DNA from 3 places in the Cupriavidus sp. 01L46 genome. Region 1 is predicted to be linked to each of the others. Evidence: predicted binding sites of a transcription regulator. Region 1 holds the regulator's gene; each other region holds the start of a gene.

Region 1 (4,853 bases):
GTCCACGAGAACAGGGACATCACCAGCAGCAGGGCCATGACGGCCTGTGCCAGCACACTGGCGTGCAGCACCAGCGAAATGATCGACAGGTCTTGCGTGACGGTCACGGGATTCATCGAGCGGTCTTGATGGTTGCAAGGACGGGAGCGGGAATGGGAGTCGGGCGAAATGTGCTACGATCAACACACCCAACCCGGATGGCGCCAGTAGCCAGCAATTGCTCACCACGCCACGCTTCTTGGGCGAATTGGACCGACGCCGGGCCAACCCGTTCAATCTGTGTCCGGATCTCAAGCAAGTCGTCCAGACGGGCGGGGGCATTGTAGTCCACCGCCGTGCTTCTGACGATGAAGACGACGCCGGTCTCATCGGCCAGCGCTTGCTGTTCGATGCCAAGCGAGCGCAGCCACTCGGTACGGGCGCGCTCGAAGAACTTGAGGTAATTGGCGTAGAACACTACGCCGCCCGCGTCGGTGTCTTCCCAGTACACCCGCAAGGCCCACACATTGTTGCTCATGGCCGCGATTGTAACGGCAGCCGGCCCGACCCGGTGTAAACCCTTGCCTGACATTACAACAATTACATGGCCTGACAGACAAGGCATTGACTTTCGGTCTCAGGCCCCCCACAGCACCGTCTTGCAGCGAGCCAGCGCCTCGCGTTAAACTGCCGCCAACCATTCCATCTTGCGCGACTGGCGAAGTCAGTGGGTACTACCACGAGGAAGCGCAAAGTTCTCTGGCGCGATGTTTCAAGCGCCTGCCGCTCGCCTGGGCAGCGAATGGGAAGCAGGGTGCGCCCTGCGCCGGATAGCTAACGCGACCGGCGCCGGTCGCCTGTGCCTTCCCCGCGCGCCCTACCCCGAAGCCATTCGGAATTCCCCTTTTTTCAGACGAGTTTTCGCCATGTTCGAACGCAGCCGCTATACGATCGACCAGATCGACCCCGAGCTTTTTGCCGCCATCCAGAAGGAAGACCAGCGCCAGGAAGAGCACATCGAGCTGATCGCCTCGGAAAACTACACCTCGCCGGCCGTGATGGCTGCGCAAGGCTCGCAACTGACCAACAAGTACGCCGAAGGCTATCCCGGCAAGCGCTACTACGGTGGCTGCGAGTACGTCGACGTCGTGGAGCAACTGGCCATCGACCGCGTCAAGCAACTGTTCGGCGCCGAAGCCGCCAACGTGCAGCCCAACTCCGGCTCGCAGGCCAACCAGGGCGTGTTCTTCGCCGCCCTGAAGCCGGGTGACACCATCATGGGCATGAGCCTGGCCGAAGGCGGCCACCTGACCCACGGCATGGCGCTCAACATGAGCGGCAAATGGTTCAACGTGGTCAGCTACGGCCTGGACGCCAACGAAGACATCGACTACGACGCGCTGGAAAAGCTGGCGCAGGAAAAGAAGCCCAAGCTGATCATCGCCGGCGCCTCGGCCTTCGCCCTGCGCATCGACTTCGAACGCATCTCCAAAGTAGCCAAGTCCATCGGCGCCCTGTTCATGGTCGACATGGCCCACTACGCCGGCCTGATCGCCGCCGGCGTGTACCCCAACCCGGTGCCGCACGCCGACTTTGTCACCACCACCACCCACAAGAGCCTGCGCGGCCCGCGCGGTGGCGTGATCCTGATGAAGGCCGAGCACGAGAAGGCCATCAACTCGGCCATCTTCCCCGGCATCCAGGGCGGCCCCCTGATGCACGTGATCGCCGGCAAGGCAGTGGCGTTCAAGGAAGCCCTGTCGCCCGAGTTCAAGACCTACCAGCAGCAAGTGGTCAAGAACGCCCGCGTGCTGGCCGAAACGCTGATCGAGCGCGGCCTGCGCATCGTCTCCGGCCGCACCGAAAGCCACGTCATGCTGGTCGACCTGCGCGCCATGCAGATCACGGGCAAGGAAGCCGAAAAGGTCCTGGGCGAGGCACACATCACCGTCAACAAGAACGCCATCCCCAACGACCCGGAAAAGCCGTTCGTCACCTCGGGCATCCGCCTGGGCTCGCCGGCCATGACCACCCGCGGCTTCAAGGAAGAAGAAGCCCGCCTGGTGGCCAACCTCGTCGCCGACGTGCTGGAAAACCCGCACGACCTGGCCAACATCGCGCGCGTGCGCGAGCAAGTGGCAGCCCTGACCAAGCGTTTCCCGGTCTACGGCTAAAGCCCAGCGCCACCCGCCACGCGCGGGTGGCCRGCAGCCCCGCCGCGCCTGCGGCGGGCCTTGCCAACCCAGCCCGGCGCGACACAGAATGACAAAACGCTGCCTGCGCGGCACGCGCCCCGGCTCAAACTTCGAGGTGGTCAGGCATGAAATGCCCTTTTTGCGCCCATTCCAACACCCAGGTCCTGGACACGCGCATGTCGGAAGAAGGCGATACGGTGCGCCGCCGCCGCCGCTGTGAATCCTGCGACCGCCGCTTCACCACCTATGAGCGGATCGAGCTGTTCTTCCCCGCCATCGTCAAGAAAAACGGCTCCCGCGCGGACTATACCCGCGACAAGCTGAAAGACTCGATGCGCCTCGCGCTGCGCAAGCGCCCGGTCTCGGCTGAAGCCATCGACGCCTCCATCACCCGCATCGAAGAGAAACTGCTCGCCCTCGGCGAGAAGGAAATCCCCAGCAGCCAGGTCGGGGAACTGGTCATGCGCGAGCTGCGCCGGTTGGACAAAATTGCTTATATCCGCTTTGCTTCGGTGTATCGGAGCTTTGAGGACGTGTCGGAATTCCGCGACATGCTGGACGAATTTTCGGCGTCCACCCCACGGAAGCAGTAGAAAAAGTAACGAGGACGTTGTTTAATTCTCCCCAAACTGTGTCCTAGGTGGCAACTCTTATATCTATACTCCCACCTGGTTTGCAGAAAAAAATAGAACGAAGCCAAAAGAACGTAGTCTTTTCGGACAAGGGTCAAGATGGGTCAGTCAAGCTGTCGGGGGACGGCCGGCTTCACCATGCTCGAAGCATTGGTGGCAATCGTCGTGCTCGCCATCGGCGTGCTCGGCGTGGCAAATCTTCTTATCAAATCATTTCGATTCTCCCAACAAGCGTCCTATGACACGCTGGCACTGCAGCTCGCCAGCGATATGGCAGACCGCATGCGGGCTAACAGCGCCCAAATGCTCGCCAGTAACAGCAGCTACTTCTTCGACACGAGCATCGGCGCACCGGCGGTGCCGACGGGCGCCAATTTCTTTACCACCCCATGCACGTCCGGCAGCCCGGTTTGCGCAGCCAACATGGTCACGTTCGATTTGGCCGAATGGACGCGACGCGTCCAGACGGCCCTGCCAGGCGGGCGTGCGGTAATCTGCCGGGACTCCAGCATCTATTCCACCTCCGCAGGCTACACCTGGGCGTGCAACGCCACGGCCGGCGGCACGGGCCAAGCCAACGATAGCCCGATCGTCATCAAGATGGGCTGGGTATCTCGATTCGCCGACAAGCCGGGGGTAGATGTCGCGACCGGTACAACCATGCCAGACACGCAAGCCGCCGACGGCTCGGCAACGCCACAAATTGTTATTGTGGCCAACCCGGGAGTTAGCAATTGAAAACGCTGATGGCCGGCTCCGGACAACCATCCCGTCGTCGCCAGCGAAGCCCAGGCTTCTCCATGGTCGAGATGATGGTTGCGCTGACGCTTGGCATGCTGGTGCTGGTTGCATCCACTTCCTTTTACCTACTGACCCGCAGCACCTATAGCGGCATCAATGACAGCGCCAACCTCGAGGAGCGCGGTCAGTTCGCGATCGGCGTCGTTTCACGAATGTTGCGTCAGATTGCCTACACGCCTCCGGCCAGCGATGGTGGCTCAATGCAGATCAGCTCGCAGATGCTGATGGGACTGGACAGCTGTTCAACTCCCTCGGACAACGAGACGCTGGGTTGCGATGCTGGCGCCACCGTCAATGGCAGCGACGTTTTGCTGACTCGATTCTTCGGCGTCGGGACGGCGGCTGACCCGACCGTGAGCGATGGGTCCATGGTGGATTGCTCCGGACAAGCCGTCGCCGCGCCGTCCAACATCGATAGTGCGGCAAGTCAGCGCGGACTCTCCATTCTCTATGTGCAGAACGGCGCCGATGGCCTGCCCTATCTGATGTGCAAATACCGGCGGCGCGCATCCGGCAAGGAGACGTCTACCTTTGTCGCGCAGCAACTTGTCCCGGGCGTAGAGAACTTGCAGGTGCTCTACGGCATATCCACAGATGACGATGAAGTGGCCGACAAGTTCGTTCCCGCCAGCCAAGTCGGCGCAGCCGAGTGGGCACGCATCTATGCGCTGAAAGTAGCTTTGGTCGTGCGCAGCGACAATGCAAGCGCAGACAGTTCCGGGCAGCCCGCGATCCAGCTCTTCGGTTCCATGTACAACGGCGCCGACGGCACGTTCACGCCGACTCAAGACCCACAATCCGCGCGCCGCCTGTTCACGGCGACGGTACAAGTGCGCAACTACCTGAGTTGCATGCAGGGAGACCCTTCGTGCCTCTGACCCATCCAGCAGTGAAATATCCAGCCAGCGGCTTTGCCCTGATCACCGCGCTGATCATGCTGCTCGTCATATCCGTGCTGGCACTGGGTGGCGCGAGACTGGCGCTGGACTCAAAACGCACGACCCGCAATCAACGCGATTTCGAGATTGCGTTCCAGGCAGCTGAGGCCGCCTTGCGCGATGCCGAAATGGACATCCAGAACACAACCGGCCCCAAGAGCCGCTCGGCAATTTTCCAGCCGACAGCGGCGACGGGCTTCACGGTCGAAGGTGGATGCAATATCGGGACAACGGTGGCCGCTCCCTACCAGGGCCTGTGCAATACATTGGCAAATATCAACGCACAGATATGGAACACCGTTAGCTGG
Region 2 (4,475 bases), on a different contig from region 1:
CACCTTCGGCGACGTGGTGTTCATCGCCGGCGCGCTCTCGATGGCGCTGCAAGTGGTACTGGGCCTCGCCGGCAAGGCACCGGCGCTGACTGCGCCGGAAAGGCGCCTGAACGCAGCGCAACAGTGAGCAGGCAGCGGGTTGCGGCGGACCTGCCGCGGCAACCCGCTTTGGTTGAAGTCAACAACAAGAACAACATCATCATGAAAACACGCCGCTTCTTCTCTCCCGTTTCCATTTCCATTGCCGCCGCAGTGCTGGCGGGCACACTGTCCACGGGCGGCCTGGCGGCCGCACCCGGGCAAGCGCCTGACGATCGTGGACCGGTCGGTGTCGCGCAGGCTGGCCTCAAGCGCTACGACCTGCAAACCAATATCGTCGACGGCAAGATGGTGTTCGTCGACCAGGCGGGCAAGGTCAACCCCGTACTGCGCGCGGAAGTCGGCGATACGGTGGAGATCTCCATCGCCAGCGGCGAGGGTGCCGAACATGACCTCGCCATTCCCGGGCTGAACGTCGCATCCAAGCGTTTCAGCGCCGCCACCGGCCCGGCGACATTGCGCTTTACCGTGACGCAGCCGGGCAAGTTCGTCTACATCTGCACCGTGGCCGGCCACCGGCAGATCGGCATGGAAGGCGTGTTCGAGGTCGGCGGCACGGCCAGCACGCCCGCCTCGGCGCAGGGCGAGGCCGGCCGCTCGGCCACTGCCCTGTACACCGTGGCGGCAGCGTCGCCGCGCGCACCCGACCCGGCCGCCGTCAGCGTCGCGGGTGATCCCGCCGCCGTGCCCGCGCCCATCGGCGCGCGCGCCCCGCAGACACTGAAGTACCGCATGGAGACGGTCGAGCTGGCCGGGCATCTCGACGATGGCACCTCGTTCACCTACTGGACCTTCGACCGCAAGGTGCCCGGGCCGATGCTGCGCGCCAAGGTAGGCGACACCATCGAGCTGACGCTGGCCAATGCCCGCGACAGCAAGATGATCCACTCCATCGACCTGCACGCGGTCACCGGCGGGCACGGCGGCGGCGCGCATACGCAGGTGGCGCCGGGGCAGGAGAAGACGATCACCTTCAAGACGCTCAATCCGGGGTTGTACGTTTACCACTGCGCGACGCCGCTGGTGCCTCAGCACATCGCGGCGGGCATGTACGGCATGATCCTGGTCGAGCCCGAGGGTGGCTTGCCGAAGGTCGATCGCGAGTACTACGTGATGCAGGGCGAGATGTACACCACGCGGCCGCATGGCGCGCCCGTGCACCAGGAAGCCGACCTCGAAAAGATGGCCGCCGAGCTGCCGGATTACTACGTCTTCAACGGCGCGGTCGGCTCGCTGTCCAAGACCCACAAGCTGCTTGCCAACGTGGGTGAGACGGTGCGCATCTATTTCGGCGTGGGCGGTCCCAACAAGGTGTCATCGTTCCACGTGATCGGCGAGGTATTCGATACGGTCTACAGCGAGGGCTCGCTGAGCAGCATCAAGCACGATGTGCAGACCACCCTGGTGCCGCCCGGCGGCGCCACGATCGTCGAGCTGAAAGTGCAGTACCCCGGCAGCTACCTGCTGGTGGACCATGCGCTGTCCCGTGCCGGCAAGGGCCTGGTCGGCGTGCTGGATGTCGCCGGCAAGGCCGACCCGGCGATCTACCGGGAGGGCACTACGCGCTGAAGCCAGTCCGGCGGCGCGGACTCCCGTGCCGCCGGCAAAGACTGGAAAAGACTGGAAAAGATGGCATACGCTTGCCCGCCGTCAATCTACATATAGTGTTTGCCCGGTACGCTCTATCCCACATCTAGTGTGAATGTGAATGCTGTTGGGAGAAGATATGGAACACAGTACGGAAGCCGTCGTTGCCAGCCTGCCCGGGGAGGTCGTCAAGCGCGATGGAGAAAGAACCGCTTTCGCCATCGAGCGCATCCGGTCCGCATTGCGCCGCGCCGGCGCCGCGGCCGGCGAATTCGGCGAAGCGCAGGCAGCCAGCCTGGCCGAGCAGGTGTGCAGGGTCCTGGCGCACCGCTTCCATGACCAGACACCCGGTGTCGAGCAGATTCAGGATGTGGCCGAGCAGGTGCTGATTGCCGCCAACTACAGCAACACGGCGCGCGCGTTTATTGCCTATCGTGGCCAGCACGCCAGGTTGCGCGAGGACCGCAAGGCCCTGGTCGACGTGGAGGCGTCGATCAACGAATACCTGAGCAAGGCGGACTGGCGCGTCAATGCCAATGCCAACCAGGGCTACTCGCTGGGCGGGCTGATCCTGAACGTGGCGGGCAAGGTTACCGCCAATTACTGGCTGTCCCATGTCTACGCGCCGGAAATCGGCGAGGCCCACCGCAACGGCGATATCCATATCCACGATCTCGACATGCTCAGCGGCTACTGTGCCGGCTGGTCGCTTCGCACGCTGCTGCATGAGGGCTTCAACGGCGTGCCGGGCAAGGTGGAAGCGGGGCCGGCCAGGCGCATGTCGTCGGCCGTGGGGCAGATCGTCAATTTTCTCGGCACGCTCCAGAACGAATGGGCCGGTGCGCAGGCGTTCTCGTCGTTCGACACTTATATGGCGCCATTCGTGCGCAAGGACGCCATGTCCTATGCCCAGGTGCGCCAGTGCATCCAGGAGCTGATCTACAACCTGAACGTGCCGTCGCGCTGGGGCACGCAAACGCCATTTACCAACCTGACCTTCGACTGGACCTGTCCCGACGACCTGCGCGAACAGCTGCCGGTCATCGGCGGCCAGGAGATGCCGTTCACCTACGGCGAATTGCAGGAAGAGATGGACCTGATCAACCGCGCCTATATCGAGGTGATGACGGCGGGCGATGCCAAGGGCAGGGTGTTTACCTTCCCCATCCCGACCTACAACATCACGCGCGATTTTCCGTGGGAATCGGAGAATGCCACGCGGCTGTTCGAGATGACGGCGAGGTACGGGCTGCCGTACTTCCAGAATTTCATCAACTCGGAGCTGGAGCCAAATATGGTGCGCTCCATGTGCTGCCGGCTCCAGCTGGACCTGCGCGAGCTGCTKAAGCGCGGCAACGGCCTGTTCGGCAGTGCCGAGCAGACCGGCAGCGTGGGCGTGGTCACGGTCAATTGCGCACGCCTGGGCTACCTGCATGCCGGCGATGAAGCGGCGCTGCTGCGCGCGCTGGACCGTCTGCTCGAACTGGGCAAAGAGAGCCTGGAGAACAAGCGCAAGCTGATCCAGCGCCTGATGGATCAGGGGCTGTTCCCCTATTCGAAGCGCTACCTCGGCACCTTGCGCAATCATTTTTCAACGCTGGGCGTGAACGGCATCAACGAGATGATCCGCAACTTCACCGCTGACCTGCACGACATCACCTCGGAATGGGGCCATGCCTTCGCGCTGCGCCTGCTGGAACACGTGCGCGAGCGCATCGTGGCCTTCCAGCAGGAAACCGGCCATCTCTACAATCTCGAAGCCACGCCGGCCGAGGGGGCGACATACCGCTTTGCCCGCGAAGACCGCAAGCGCTGGCCGGAGATCCGCCAGGCCGGCACGGCGGCACAGCCCTACTACACAAACTCTTCGCAACTGCCGGTGGGATGGACCGACGACCCCTTCGAGGCGCTGGCGCGGCAACAGGTCTTGCAGTCCAGGTACACCGGCGGCACGGTGCTGCATCTGTATATGGGCGAGCGCCTGTCCAGCGGCGAGGCCTGCCGCGAACTGGTGCGGCGCGCGCTGACGCGCTTTCGCCTGCCGTACATCACGGTGACGCCGACGTTCTCGATCTGCCCCACGCACGGTTACCTCGCCGGCGAGCATCCGTTCTGCCCGCGCTGCGATGAAGAGATCCTCGCGCGCAAGCGGGACCGGATCGCCGCTTGACCAGGATCAGCCGTTCTTCTCGTGCCCTTGTTTTTTCAACCCACTCTCAAGACGGAGTAAATCTGATGACGCACCAATCGACTCACCAATTTCAATCCTCGCCATCCACGCCATCCCAACCTTGCAGCGCCGTGCTGCGCGACGAGGAGCGGCAACCCTGCGAGGTCTGGACCCGCGTGATGGGCTACCACCGGCCGGTCTCCAGCTTCAACACCGGCAAGCAGGGCGAGCACCGCGAGCGGCGCTTCTTCACGCAGCCCCATGCCACCGACGCCTGACGTACGCGCGGCGGCGGCCCGGCGCCGGCACGACTCGGCCACGTTGCGCGTTGGCGGCATGACGCCGCTGACCACGATCGATTTCCCCGGCCGTCTGGCCGCCGTCGTGTTCTGCCAGGGCTGTCCCTGGCGGTGCGGCTATTGCCACAACCAGGACCTGCTGGATGCCGGCGCACCGTCCGCCGTCGCCTGGACGGACGTGCTGGCCTTCCTGCAAACGCGGCAGGGCCTGCTCGACGGCGTGGTGTTTTCCGGGGGCGAGCCAACGCTGCAGGCGGCCCTGGCCGGCGCCATCGCGGACGTGCGGGCCAGGGGCTTCGAGGTCGCGCTGCACACCGCCG
Region 3 (5,155 bases), on a different contig from region 1:
CTATTGCAGCCGCCTGCCCGGCGCGATCCGCCTGCTGGCCCATGCATTGGACCAGCACCATGCCGAGCTGATCGTCTGGAACGATGGCGTCGAGGTGTCGCGCGAGCACCAGCGCACCTTGTTCGAGCCCTTCTTTACCAGCAACGCCCAGGGCACCGGCCTCGGGCTGTTCATGGCGCGCGAGCTATGCGGCGCCAACGACGCCCAGGTGCGCTACGGCACCATTTCGATCGACGCGCTGCTGGCGCAGACCGGCATGCTGGCGCCCGCCGCACGCGATACACTGCCGGCCAAGGCCTTTGTCCTGACCTTGCGCATCGAAGCGCCGGACAGCGCGGGTGGCTGAGCCGCGCCGGCGTGCCCGGCCACCCGATCAGCACCGCGTTCAGTCGCCGCCCCGGCCCCATTTCGCCACTTCGCCATTTCGCCATTTCGTCACTTCGCCAGATCGCCAGACGCAGACCCATGCCCCTCAAGACGCCAGGCCCCGATCCGATTCTCGTCATCGACGACGAGGCCGACCTGCGAGAACTGCTCGATATCTCGATCCGCCGCATGGGCCACGATGTGGTGCTGGCCGGCTCGCTGGCCGAGGCGCGCCAGCAGCTCGCCGCGCGCCGCTATAGCCTGGTACTGACCGACATGCGGCTGGGCGACGGGCTTGGCATCGATATCGTGCGCCAGCTCTCGAGCGCGCCGGAGCGGGTGCCGGTGGCAGTGATCACCGCCTACGGCAGCGCCGACAATGCCGTGGAGGCGCTCAAGGCGGGCGCCTTCGACTACATCGCCAAGCCGGTCTCGCTGGACCAGCTGCGCAGCCTGATCCTGAATGCGCTGGGGCGCCAGCAGCGTGACGGCGCCGAGGGTGCCGAGGGCGGTGATGGCGGCAGCGGGGCGCACGAAACCGTGGACCGCGCCGTCAACCTGCTGCCCGGCCATTCTCCGGCCATGCATGAGGTGCGCCGCTCGCTCTCGCGGCTGGCGCGCAGCATGGCGCCGATCGTCATCAGCGGCGAGTCCGGCAGTGGCAAGGAGCGCGCGGCGCGCGCCATCCACGCGGTCAGCGCGCGCGCAGCGCATCCCTTTATCGCGGTCAATTGCGGCGCCATCCCAGAGACCCTGATGGAGTCGGAGTTCTTTGGCCATGTGAAAGGCGCCTTCACCGGGGCCGACGCCGAGCGCGGCGGCTTCTTCCAGGCTGCCAATGGCGGCACGCTGCTGCTCGACGAGGTGGCGGACCTGCCGCTGGCGATGCAGGTCAAGCTGCTGCGCGTGCTGCAGGAGCGGCGCGTGCGCAAGATCGGCGCGAGCCGCGAGGAGAGCGTGGACGTGCGGGTGCTGTGTGCCAGCCACAAGGATCTTTCCGCGWTGGTCGCCTCCGGCCAGTTCCGCCAGGACCTGTTCTACCGCCTCAACGTGCTGGCGCTGCGCATGCCCACGCTGCGCGAGCGGCGCGAGGATATCCCGGTGCTGGCCAGCGCCATCCTGGAGCACCTGGCGGTGCGCTATGGCGATCCCCATCCCAAGCGGCTGGCGGCGGCCGCGCTGCAGCGGCTGTCCGACTATCCGTTCCCGGGCAATGTGCGCGAGCTGGAGAACCTGCTCGAGCGCGCCTATGCCTTCGCCGAGGGCAATACCATCGAGGTGGACGACCTGGGCCAGATGGACGCCGGCATGGGCCATACGGCCATGCCACGCCCGCCCGCGCCGCACGCCTACCCGGCTACGACGGCTGCGCCGGCCGCCGCGCCGGCATCGCCCGGCTTGCGGCCCGACACCATGCAGGAGCTTGCGTCCGATGCGCGGGCCGAATCCCGGGGCGGCGCGCAGCCCGATCTGTTTGCGCCGCCCGCGCACGCTTGCCGTGCCATCTTCCCGATCGACCTGCCAGGCCGGCTCGAAGCGCTCGAGCGCGACCTGATCCTGCAGGCGCTGCAGCAGACCGGCTTCAACCGGACAGCCGCCGCGCCGCTGCTGGGCTTGAGCTTTCGCCAGCTGCGCTACCGTARCCAGCAGCTTGGCATCCGCGAGGGCCGAGACGACCCGGCCGACGGTGCCGCCGAAACCAGCGAAGCGCTGCGCGACGGGCTGCTGGCGGCAGATGGAGATCGCGATGCCTGACCACGACCCGGCCGCCAGGTTGGCGCCAAACTCGTCATTCGTCCCCGACCCGGCAGGCTGGGTGCCCGCGGCGCGGCGCGTGCCGTCGCCCAATTTCGACGCCCGGCCCGCGCACACGCCGGTGGACCTGGTGGTGATCCACAACATCAGCCTGCCGCCCGGACAGTTCGGCAGCGGCGATATCGAAGCCTTTTTCCTGAACCGTCTCGACCCGTCCCGCCATCCGTTTTTCGAGACAATCTATCAAGTGCAGGTGTCGGCGCATTTCTTGGTGACGCGAGAGGGCGAGCTGGTCCAGTTCGTGTCTTGCCTGGACCGAGCCTGGCACGCAGGCCAGTCCGAGTTCTTCGGCCGGCCCCGGTGCAACGACTTCTCCATCGGCATCGAGGTCGAAGGCAGCGACGACCAGCCGTTCACGTTGGCCCAATACCACACCACCGCCGCGCTGGTGCATGCCCTGCTAGGCACCTATCCGGTGCGGGCCGTGGCGGGGCACAGCGATATCGCGCCAGGGCGCAAGACGGATCCGGGGCCACATTTCGACTGGGCGGGCTTTGCCGCCGCGGCCGGCGTGGCGCCCGCACAACTGCCTTACCGCAAAGCACAGCCCTGAGGCAAGGGCAACAAGCCAGGTCTAGGGGATAGCCGTMATCTGGGGAAAACCCTGATAAAGTCCGCGCCTATCGAAGAGGTCAGGTCAATCAAAAAAATTTCGCGTCATGGTGCGGTAACGAACCGCCGGGCGGATTCCCTTGCGTCTCTTGGGCTAGCGGGTATGGCGCAGCGCCGCATGCTGCGCCAGCACTGGAATTCGCGCCAAAAAAGCGCTTGTCAAGACTGGTGAATCCGCCCCGTTTCACTATACTTAGTCCAGTTTTTCGCATCGACCACTAGATCTAGTGGTGCTTTCGGGGAGCCGGCCTAGGTGTGCAGTTACCGCCGCAGCAATGGCTGCGGTCCGCCGAAGGGCCGGCGCATCACAAGAGTCCCAGCAGAATCCAGCAATAGCAGCGCGCCCTCCCGGGTAAGACCGGCCGGCGTGTCTGAGCCTTTTTGCGCATTTTGCCCGGGACTCTTTGTCACTCATAAAACACGGGTCAGAACAGGAGTTCCTCATGCAGACAGCCCAGAACGAAATCTCCACCGGCGCAAGCGCCGCCGGTGCAGCAGCGAACACGCAGTCGAGCCCCGCTACTGCCGCCGCTGGCAGCTACCAGGACTACAAGATCATCCGACGTAACGGCGCCGTCGTGGCGTTCGAGCCGAGCAAGATCTCGGTGGCGGTGACCAAGGCCTTCCTCGCCGTCAACGGCGGGCAGGGCGCCGCTTCGGCGCGTGTGCGCGAAGTGGTCGAGCAAGTGACCCAGAATGTGGTCCGCGCGCTGCTGCGCAGCCGCCCTAACGGCGGCACCTTCCATATCGAAGACGTGCAGGATCACGTTGAGCTTGCGCTGATGCGCTCGGGCGAGCATGAAGTGGCCCGTGCCTACGTGCTGTACCGCGAGAAGCGCACCCAGGAACGCGCCCAGGCAAACGCCCAGGCGGTGGCCCGCGTGCAGGAAGGCGGCGCCACGTTCAACGTGACCGATGCGGGCGTGGCCCGCGTGCTGGACCTGGGCGCGCTGCATGGCCTGATCGACAACGCCTGCTCGGGCCTTGGCGACGCCGTCAGCGCCGAGCCGATCCTCAAGGAAACGCTGAAGAACCTGTACGACGGCGTGCCGATGACCCAGGTCTACGACTCCGCCATCCTGGCCGCGCGTACCCTGATCGAAAAGGACCCGGCCTACAGCCAGGTCACCGCGCGTATCCTGCTGCACACCATCCGCAAGGAAATCCTGGGCGCCGAAGTGACCCAGACCGAGATGGTGTCGCGCTACGCCGACTACTTCCCCAAGTTCATCGCGCGCGGCATCGAAGCCGAGTTGCTGGACGAGAAGCTGGCCACCTATGACCTGGTCCGCCTGGGTGCGGCACTGGACGCCCAGCGCGACTTCCAGTTCAACTATCTGGGCCTGCAGACCCTGTACGACCGTTACTTCCTGCACATCGACGAGACCCGCATCGAAATGCCGCAGGCATTCTTCATGCGCGTGGCGATGGGCCTGGCGCTGGGCGAGAAGGACCGCGAAGCCCGTGCCATCGAGTTCTACCAGCTGCTGTCGTCGTTCGACTTCATGTCGTCCACGCCGACCCTGTTCAACTCGGGCACCCGCCGCTCGCAGTTGTCGTCGTGCTACCTGACCACCGTGTCGGACGACCTGGAAGGCATCTACGAGGCGCTGAAGGAAAACGCGCTGCTGTCGAAGTTCGCCGGCGGCCTGGGCAACGACTGGACCAATGTGCGCGCCCTCGGCTCGCACATCAAGGGCACCAACGGCAAGTCGCAAGGCGTGGTGCCGTTCCTGAAGGTGGTGAACGACACCGCCGTGGCGGTCAACCAGGGCGGCAAGCGCAAGGGCGCGGTCTGCGCCTACCTGGAAACCTGGCACCTGGACATCGAGGAATTCCTCGAGCTGCGCAAGAACACCGGCGACGATCGCCGCCGCACCCACGACATGAACACGGCGAACTGGATTCCCGACCTGTTCATGAAGCGTGTGATGGAAGCCGGCGAATGGACCCTGTTCTCGCCCGCGACCTGCCCGGATCTGCATGACCTGGTCGGCAAGGCATTCGAACAAGCCTACCTGGGCTACGAAGCCAAGGCCGCCCGCGGCGAGCTCAAGCTGTTCAAGAAGATCCCCGCCATGCAGCTGTGGCGCAAGATGCTGGGCATGCTGTTCGAGACCGGCCATCCCTGGATCACCTTCAAGGATCCGTGCAACATCCGCAGCCCGCAGCAGCACGTGGGCGTGGTGCACAGCTCCAACCTGTGCACGGAAATCACGCTCAACACCAACGACAGCGAGATCGCCGTTTGCAACCTGGGTTCGGTGAACCTGGTCGCCCACCTGAAGCAACAGGCCGACGGCACCCAGGTGCTCGATCACGCCAAGCTCGAGAAGACCATCCGCACCGCGATGCGCATGCT

The links. The regulator NrdR, encoded in region 1, represses ribonucleotide reductase genes. The targets are predictions, from matches to a motif close to CACNANATNTNGTG.
Region 2: a site for NrdR is predicted at 1,753-1,766, ahead of AC1DS3_RS33160 (ribonucleoside triphosphate reductase). Genes of this name have one in related genera too.
Region 3: a site for NrdR is predicted at 3,010-3,023, ahead of AC1DS3_RS13690 (ribonucleoside-diphosphate reductase subunit alpha). Genes of this name have one in related genera too.

What each region holds. Positions count from the first base shown of each region.
Region 1 is NZ_JBFTSF010000254.1:629-5,481, forward strand. It holds gene tolQ (protein TolQ) at 1-116, opposite strand, end outside; gene ybgC (tol-pal system-associated acyl-CoA thioesterase) at 113-517, opposite strand; ZMP/ZTP riboswitch at 681-783, shown strand; gene glyA (serine hydroxymethyltransferase) at 906-2,153, shown strand; gene nrdR (transcriptional regulator NrdR) at 2,300-2,767, shown strand; gene pilV (type IV pilus modification protein PilV) at 2,906-3,544, shown strand; gene AC1DS3_RS30150 (PilW family protein) at 3,541-4,485, shown strand; gene AC1DS3_RS30155 (pilus assembly PilX family protein) at 4,476-4,853, shown strand, end outside.
Region 2 is NZ_JBFTSF010000326.1:599-5,073, reverse strand. It holds partial or broken gene AC1DS3_RS33170 (cbb3-type cytochrome c oxidase subunit I) at 1-127, shown strand, start outside; gene nirK (copper-containing nitrite reductase) at 169-1,668, shown strand; gene AC1DS3_RS33160 (ribonucleoside triphosphate reductase) at 1,826-3,856, shown strand; gene nrdD (anaerobic ribonucleoside-triphosphate reductase) at 3,922-4,134, shown strand; gene AC1DS3_RS33150 (anaerobic ribonucleoside-triphosphate reductase activating protein) at 4,118-4,475, shown strand, end outside.
Region 3 is NZ_JBFTSF010000064.1:5,856-11,010, reverse strand. It holds gene AC1DS3_RS13705 (sensor histidine kinase) at 1-346, shown strand, start outside; gene AC1DS3_RS13700 (sigma-54-dependent transcriptional regulator) at 466-2,121, shown strand; gene ampD (1,6-anhydro-N-acetylmuramyl-L-alanine amidase AmpD) at 2,114-2,734, shown strand; gene AC1DS3_RS13690 (ribonucleoside-diphosphate reductase subunit alpha) at 3,237-5,155, shown strand, end outside.